Regions from separate parts of the Streptomyces sp. NPDC049954 genome, predicted to be linked through region 1. Evidence: riboswitches for the same ligand, from Rfam matches in the RefSeq annotation. Region 1 holds a riboswitch; each other region holds the start of a gene.
What was found. A riboswitch is a leader RNA that binds a small molecule or an ion and turns the genes downstream of it on or off. The one in region 1 is predicted to bind cyclic di-AMP.
Positions count from the first base shown of each region.

Region 2: linked by a shared signal. The riboswitch ahead of AB0J21_RS21300 (C40 family peptidase) and the one ahead of AB0J21_RS32960 (M23 family metallopeptidase) in region 1 are both predicted to bind cyclic di-AMP.
Region 3: linked by a shared signal. The riboswitch ahead of AB0J21_RS20320 (transglycosylase SLT domain-containing protein) and the one ahead of AB0J21_RS32960 (M23 family metallopeptidase) in region 1 are both predicted to bind cyclic di-AMP.

Region 1 covers NZ_JBFALS010000026.1:25,050-27,302, reverse strand. Annotated here, with positions in the region: gene AB0J21_RS32965 (PP2C family protein-serine/threonine phosphatase) at 1-945, shown strand, start outside; cyclic di-AMP (ydaO/yuaA leader) riboswitch at 1,160-1,299, shown strand; gene AB0J21_RS32960 (M23 family metallopeptidase) at 1,312-2,253, shown strand, end outside.
Region 2 covers NZ_JBFALS010000008.1:403,915-406,167, forward strand. Annotated here, with positions in the region: gene AB0J21_RS21290 (ATP-dependent Clp protease proteolytic subunit) at 1-178, shown strand, start outside; gene AB0J21_RS21295 (hypothetical protein) at 186-500, shown strand; cyclic di-AMP (ydaO/yuaA leader) riboswitch at 840-1,033, shown strand; gene AB0J21_RS21300 (C40 family peptidase) at 1,037-1,516, shown strand; gene AB0J21_RS21305 (ATP-binding protein) at 1,703-2,140, opposite strand.
Region 3 covers NZ_JBFALS010000008.1:199,533-201,785, reverse strand. Annotated here, with positions in the region: gene AB0J21_RS20325 (DUF1345 domain-containing protein) at 1-272, opposite strand, end outside; cyclic di-AMP (ydaO/yuaA leader) riboswitch at 1,261-1,447, shown strand; gene AB0J21_RS20320 (transglycosylase SLT domain-containing protein) at 1,452-2,253, shown strand, end outside.

The DNA.
Region 1 (2,253 bases):
ATGGAACTGATCACGGTGGCCGTCGTGTGTCTCCTGGCCGCGCTGATCAACCTGGTGATCCGGCGCGGCGGCCGTCAGCTCGCCTCCGTGCAGCACGTCGCCGAGGCCGCGCAGCGCGCCGTGCTCCCGGTGCCGCCCGGCCGGATCGGCGGCTTCGACATCGCCGCGCAGTACGAGGCCGCCGAGGCCGACGCGTTCATCGGCGGCGATCTCTACGCCGTGCAGGACTCCCCGCACGGCGTGCGCATGGTGCTCGGCGACGTGCGCGGCAAGGGGCTCGGCGCGGTCGAGGCCGTGTCCGTCGTGATCGGCGCGTTCCGGGAGGCCGCCGAGCAGGAGTCCACCATCGAGGGGGTCGCCGCCCGGCTGGAGCGGGCGCTCGCCCGGGAGGGGGCGCGGCGCCGCGCGCTCGACGCCTTCGAGGGGTTCACGACCGCCGTCCTCGTCGAGATCCCGCACGGCGGCGGCGTCCTGCGCGTCGTCAACCGCGGGCACACCGAACCGCTCCTGCTGCACCACGACGGACAGGTCCTGGTCCTCTCGCCCGGCGAGCACGCCCTGCCGCTCGGCATGGGGGAACTGGGCACCTGGCCCGACCGCGCCGAGGAGACGGAGTACCCGCCGGGCGCGATGCTGCTGCTCTACACCGACGGGCTGTCGGAGGCGCGCGACCCCCGGGGCCGTTTCTACGATCCCGTCGAGCGGCTGCGCGGACGCGTCTTCGAGCATCCCGCCTCGCTGCTGTCGACCCTCGCGCAGGAGGTGCGCGACCACACCGGCGGCGCCACGACCGACGACATGGCGCTGCTCGCCGTCCGCCGTCCGCACTCCGGGGCCGGCGCACTCGCTCCGGAGAGCCTTCAGGAAGGCCTGGCCGACGCCGAGCAGGACCTGGCGCGCGGGGGCGGCCCCGAGGCGGCCTCCGGCGACGGTCACCGAGGGTGAGAGGGCGGGTGCGTTCTCATAACAACTGACGCACCGTCAGAATCGCGGGCCCTTCGGACGGGCGGTCAACTCGTCCGGATCGCGTGCCCCATGTCCGTTTAAGCCCAGGCCGCAGCCCTTAACGATCAACGGGAACGGCTTGGAATCCACGCCCGGTGTCTATTAACGTTCGATAACGCAGCGCGGTCGTCCCAGCCGTCAACAGCGACGGCTCCGCGCGCACGCGCCGAATCCCGCAAGGGAACCGGGGAACCAACTTACTGGGGTGAATCGGACATCGCGTCCTGGTGTCCGTAGGAGACCTTCCTGCTCCGAACCCGTCAGCTAACCCGGTAGGCGAGAAGGAAGGAAAGGAGTGCCGCCTTCGTGGCGTCCAACCCGCCTGCCCCCGCTCCCACCGGGTCCGCCCCCACCTCGTTCTACGGCTCGGACGGGGCCCACGGCCCCGGCCCTGACGGGGGCTCTGGTCCCCGCCCGGCGCCCGAGCCCGGTCTCGGGGAGTGGAACCCGACCGAGGAGACCGTCGTTCCGGTGCGCGGCCGGCACCGCGTCGCCAAGCAGCGCGGTGGCCTCGCCCGCAGCTCCACGGTCCTCGGAGTCGGCGTCCTCGCGGCCGTCGGCGCCGGCGGTATCGCCACCGCGCAGGAGAAGCCGAAGGTCCAGCTGTCGCTGCCCGAGTCCTTCCCGAAGCTCCAGGACGTCAAGGACGCCCTGCCGGAGGCCAAGTCGCTGCCCGGTGTCGGCGCGCTGATCGACGACGTCTCCGGCGAGGACGGCGACGACCCGGCCCAGCTCGCGGCCAACCCCGCCGCCTCCCCGCTCACCAGCGCCGGAGTCACCCAGGCCGATCTCGACCAGGGCACCACCGACGCCGGTGAGGCCCTGCGCGCCCGCATCCTCACCCAGGCCGAGACGCAGGCCGACAGCGCCGACCACAGCGCCCAGCAGGCTGCGGAACAGGCCGCGGCGCAGGCCGCGGCCGAGCACGCGGCGGCCGAGCGGAAGAAGGCCGAGACCGCGCAGAAGAAGGCGGAGGCGGAGGCCAAGGCGAAGGCGGAGGCCGAAGCGAAGGCCAAGGCCGAGGCGGAACGGCTCGCGCAACTCGCCAAGAGCTACACGCTGCCCGTCGTCTCGTACACCCTCACCTCGCACTTCGGCGACGGCGGCTCCATGTGGTCCTCGGGCCACCACACCGGCCTCGACTTCGCCGCCCCGACGGGGACCCCGATCAAGGCGATCCACTCGGCGACCGTCAAGGAGGCCGGCTGGTCCGGCGCCTACGGCTACCGCACCGTCCTCGAACTCGAC
Region 2 (2,253 bases), on a different contig from region 1:
GCGCATGCGGGAGGTGACGGAGCGACTGCTCGCCCGGCACACGGGCCGCGATCCGCGGGACGTCGGCGCGGACATCGAACGGGACAAGGTACTGACCGCCACCGAGGCGCGCGCGTACGGGATCGTGGACGCCGTGGTGGGCGACCGGGGCCCCCTGCCGGGCACCTGGAACCAGTGAGGACGCGATGCTGCCGCCGGAGCTGCCACCCCTGCCCGCCCTGACCAGGGCCGAGGGCGAACTGATCGACAGTTACCTGGCCGCCGCCGACCTGCTCGGCCGCGCCAATCCCGGCCGGGGCGGCGACACGTACGCCGCGCTGCGGGCGGCTCAGGCGCTCGTCGCCCGGGCGGTGAGCCTGCGCGACGCGCTCGCCCGCATGCACGCGCGCGGCGAGACGGAGCTGCACGCACGGACCCTGGAACAGGCGCTGCGCGTACTCGACGGAGAGCGTCGTACCGCCCGGGTGGCAGTCCCCCCGCAGGAGGCCCCGGAGGCGTAGGACGCGCCGCGACACACGTCCGCGTGCGCGTTCCGCGACCACCCATGTCCGCAGCGCGACGCAAACCTACCAAACGAGGTACCCACCAACGGCGTACCTCCGGGCCCTGGGGGACCGGCTCGGGGTTGCGCTCCGCGTGGGCACTCTCGGCCCGGCGGATGACTGCGCCGCTGGTCGGGCGCTCGTCCGCTCTCGACGGAGGGTGCCGCCCGGGAGGCGGGACACCCGAACGGCACAAGGGTGAGGAAGCTCACATAGGGACGATTCTGCCCGGTTTCCGGCCCGGCCGTGCGTGAAGATCCTTGACGACGACAAGCCCCCGTCGCAGCGGCGGGGCGGTCCGGGCGGACGCCGAATCCCGCCGCCGTCCGGATGCCGGTCGACACATGGATCGGCGGGAGTGGAGGACCCAGCACGGCGGGTCGGCGCGTGTGGAGCGCGTCGGTCCTTGGGGTGAAGCCGCAATGCGGCCGGGCATCTTCGCCGGCCCGAACCCGACAGGTCATCCTTCACAGGCGGTTGACGAAGGGTTACGCATGTCTGTGCGGAATCGAGTTCCCGTTCTGCTGACCAGGGCCGGCACCGCCTCGGCTCTCACTCTCGCCGCCGTGGGCGGCACCCTGGCAGTGCCGGGCGGCGCCCCGGAGGCCCGGGCCGCCACCGCCGGTGTCCACGCCAAGGCGCTCAGGATCGCGGCTTCCAAGAAGGGCTCGCCCTATGGCTGGGGCGCCGCGGGCCCCCACCGCTTCGACTGTTCGGGGCTGACTGTCTACGCCTTCAAGAAGGCGGGGAAGGCCCTGCCGCGCACCGCCCAGGCGCAGTACAACAAGACCCGGCACATCTCCGCGGGCCACCGCACCAAGGGGGACCTGGTCTTCTTCCGCTCGGGCGGCAGCGTGTACCACGTGGCCATCTACGCGGGCGGCAACAAGGTGTGGCACGCGCCCAAGACGGGAGACGTCGTCAAACTCGAACGGATCTGGACGAGGTCGGTCAGTTACGGACGCGTGAGGTGAGGTGAGGGGCGGCGGGCGCGGCGGACACGTCCGTACGGCGGGTGGTGACGGCCCGCCAGGTGCCGCCGTGCCCGCTGCTCACCACGTGCCCTCCCCCGTCCGGCTCCGCGACCGCGCCCCGCTACGGACGGTGCGGACCGGGCGGGCAGAACGTTTTTGCAGGGGCCGGGGCCCGGGGACGGCCGTTCAGTCGAGTGCGGCCGCCCCGGCCTGCCACGGGAGTTCGACCCGGACGGTCTTCCCGCCCTCCTCGGTGGGCACGACCGACAGCCGCCCGCCGCACTCCGCGGCGAGCCACCGGATGATGACCAGGCCGCGTCCGTTGTCCTGCTGCACGGCGGCGGGCAGCCGCTGGGGCCAGCGGGGGTGGCTGTCGGTCACTCCGATACAGAGCCGTTCATCGCGTTCCAGCACGAGCTCCACCGTGAAGGTGGGTGACTGCCCGCAGGTGTGCTGGACGGCGTTGGTGGCGAGTTCCGAGACGATCAGCCGGATCGTGTCGGCCGATTCGGAGCCGGCGGGCAGTCCCCATTCGGCGAGGAGGGCGCCGACATGTCTGCGGGCCTCCGGAACCGAGGCCGGATCGCTCGGCAGCGTGACCGAGGCTTCCTGATGATCTGCCATGACGGCCTGTCCCTTCCCGCAGGGCCCGGTGAGGCGAGTCGTCGTGGAATGACACCGAGGGGCCGGGCCCTTACTGTGCGCCAGACTGCCACCGCGGGGGCTCGCGTGCGGTC
Region 3 (2,253 bases), on a different contig from region 1:
ACCAGTCCGCACAGCGCGGTCCCGACGACGACGCACTCCTCAAGGGCGGGCCGGAAGTCCTCACGGCTGGCGTTGCGGTGCGTGCCCCCGGCGTCCATCGGCCACAGCGTGAGCCAGCCGGCCAGGACGAAGACGAGTTCTGTCACGGCGATTCCGGCGAGGGCGCCGAACGCCGCGTCGACCAGTACGCCGACCACGACGCCCGCCACCGCTCCGAGGGCCGTCGCGCGGATCAGCCGGACGACCGCGGACAGAGGCAGCCAGATACTCATGGGACGTGACCGTACGGTCCGGTGCTCGTGGCGCCGGGCCGATGCGCACCGCATCGGCCGCCCTGCTGCCCCCGAGGAGGGAATCTTCACCCCGACGGGGCAAGGCGGCCGCCCCTCGGTCTTCACTGTCTCCCACCGTCTCCGCCCGTCTCCGCGTCCGGACGCCCGGGTGCGCACGTGCACGCCCGGGCGCGCCGTCCGCGGGGCGCGAGCCCGCCGGGCTCTGCCGGGCCGAACTGCGGGCGCGGCAAACGGCCTTGGCGCCGAAAGGCGGCCATCGCGTTGTTGTCGTCCCGTCACCGGGCTTATGACAAAAGGAATGAGGCAAATTTCCACCCGGGTGGGCGCCGGTGCCGGAAAGGGGGCATCCCGGGGACAATTCATTGATCAATTTCATCGGCTGGAGGCAGAGGAGTGGGATGCCGGGGAGGGGGGTGTCCGCTCAGGTAATCAGTCCCTCACTCGATCGCCGATCCGGCCGTGATGTCCGACCGTGATCTCCGGCCGTCCGCGCGATCTTCGATATCCGCCCCCGCGTGATCTTTTCTGGTCCGCCGAGCCGCCTTTCGTGGCCCGACCGAGACGGATCGGCCGGGCGGCGGACGTCTCTCGGACTCCGAGGCGCACCTGAGTGCGCTGAGGTGCTCTGAGGTGCCCTGCGGGCTGGTCTCGCGTCGATACGTCCCGTTCGCCGCCCGATATGAGTCTTTTGTAGTGACGTGTGAGTGCGGGTTCGCGCCCTTGTCGTGGCACTCCCGGCTCCGTTCACGGCGGAGCAAAACGCGCTAATCGGACGCGGTGGCGAGGGTCACGTTCGGAGGGGACGGCGCTCCCGGGGCGCGGTCCATTTCGCGCCGTGCGGGGAAAGTTGACTGCGCGAAGAAAGCGGCGGAACTCGCTTTCGCCCTCATTGATCATGTAAATGCACGGTGATCAAGAATGTGAAGCTTGTCCGATCCGGCGCTTCTCGCTTAACGTCACGGTCCATCCGGGCAGAACGCCGAATCCTGCCGCTGTCCGGAAACCCGACCTATTCACGTACGGCAGGAGCGGGGGACCCAGGTAAGTCGCCGGTCCGGATTTCCGGAACGGCTCGGGGTGAAGTCGCGTTCATCGCGGCCAGGCATCTCCAGCCTGAACCCGACAGCTCACCTCGCAGGCGACGGAGAGGAACGCACCATGCCCGCAATGGGTAACAATCGTCGTCGCACGTCCCGTTCGCTGACCCGCGGCCTGATCGCCGTGAGTACGGGTGGAGCCGCCCTGGCCCTTCCCCTGTTCGGCGCGAACATCGCCTCCGCGGCGCAGTCCCACCCGGCGGCCGAGCAGAAGGTCGCGGCCGGCGCCCCGGCCGGGGAAACCACCCCCGCCGCCTACTCCGTGGTCTCCGGGGACACCCTGGCCAAGATCGCCAGGAACCACTCGGTCGACGGCGGCTGGCACAAGCTGTACCAGGACAACCGCCAGGCCGTCGGTGACAACCCGGACCTGATCCACCCCGGCCTGAAGCTGACCATCGGCGGCAAGGCCGAGGCCAAGGTCTCCGGCGCCTCGGCCGGCCGGAGCGGCGGCGCCGACCGTGCCGACCGCTCGCAGCGCACCAGCACGCCGCCCGCCGCCCCGGCGAAGCCCGCCACCGAGACGGCCGCGAGCAAGGCCGCCGCCCCCGCCGCGCAGCCCGCGACGTACACGAACGACCTCGACGGCTGGATCAAGCAGTCGCTGGCCATCATGGCCGAGCACGGCATCCCCGGCAGCTACGAGGGCATCCACCGCAATGTCATGCGGGAGTCCTCGGGCAACCCGACGATCGTCAACGACTGGGACTCCAACGCCGCCGCCGGCACCCCGTCGAAGGGGCTGCTCCAGGTCATCGACCCGACGTTCCAGGCGTACCACGTGCCCGGCACGTCCATGGACAGCTTCGACCCGGTCGCCAACATCACCGCCGCGTGCAACTACGCCGCGCACGTCTACGGCT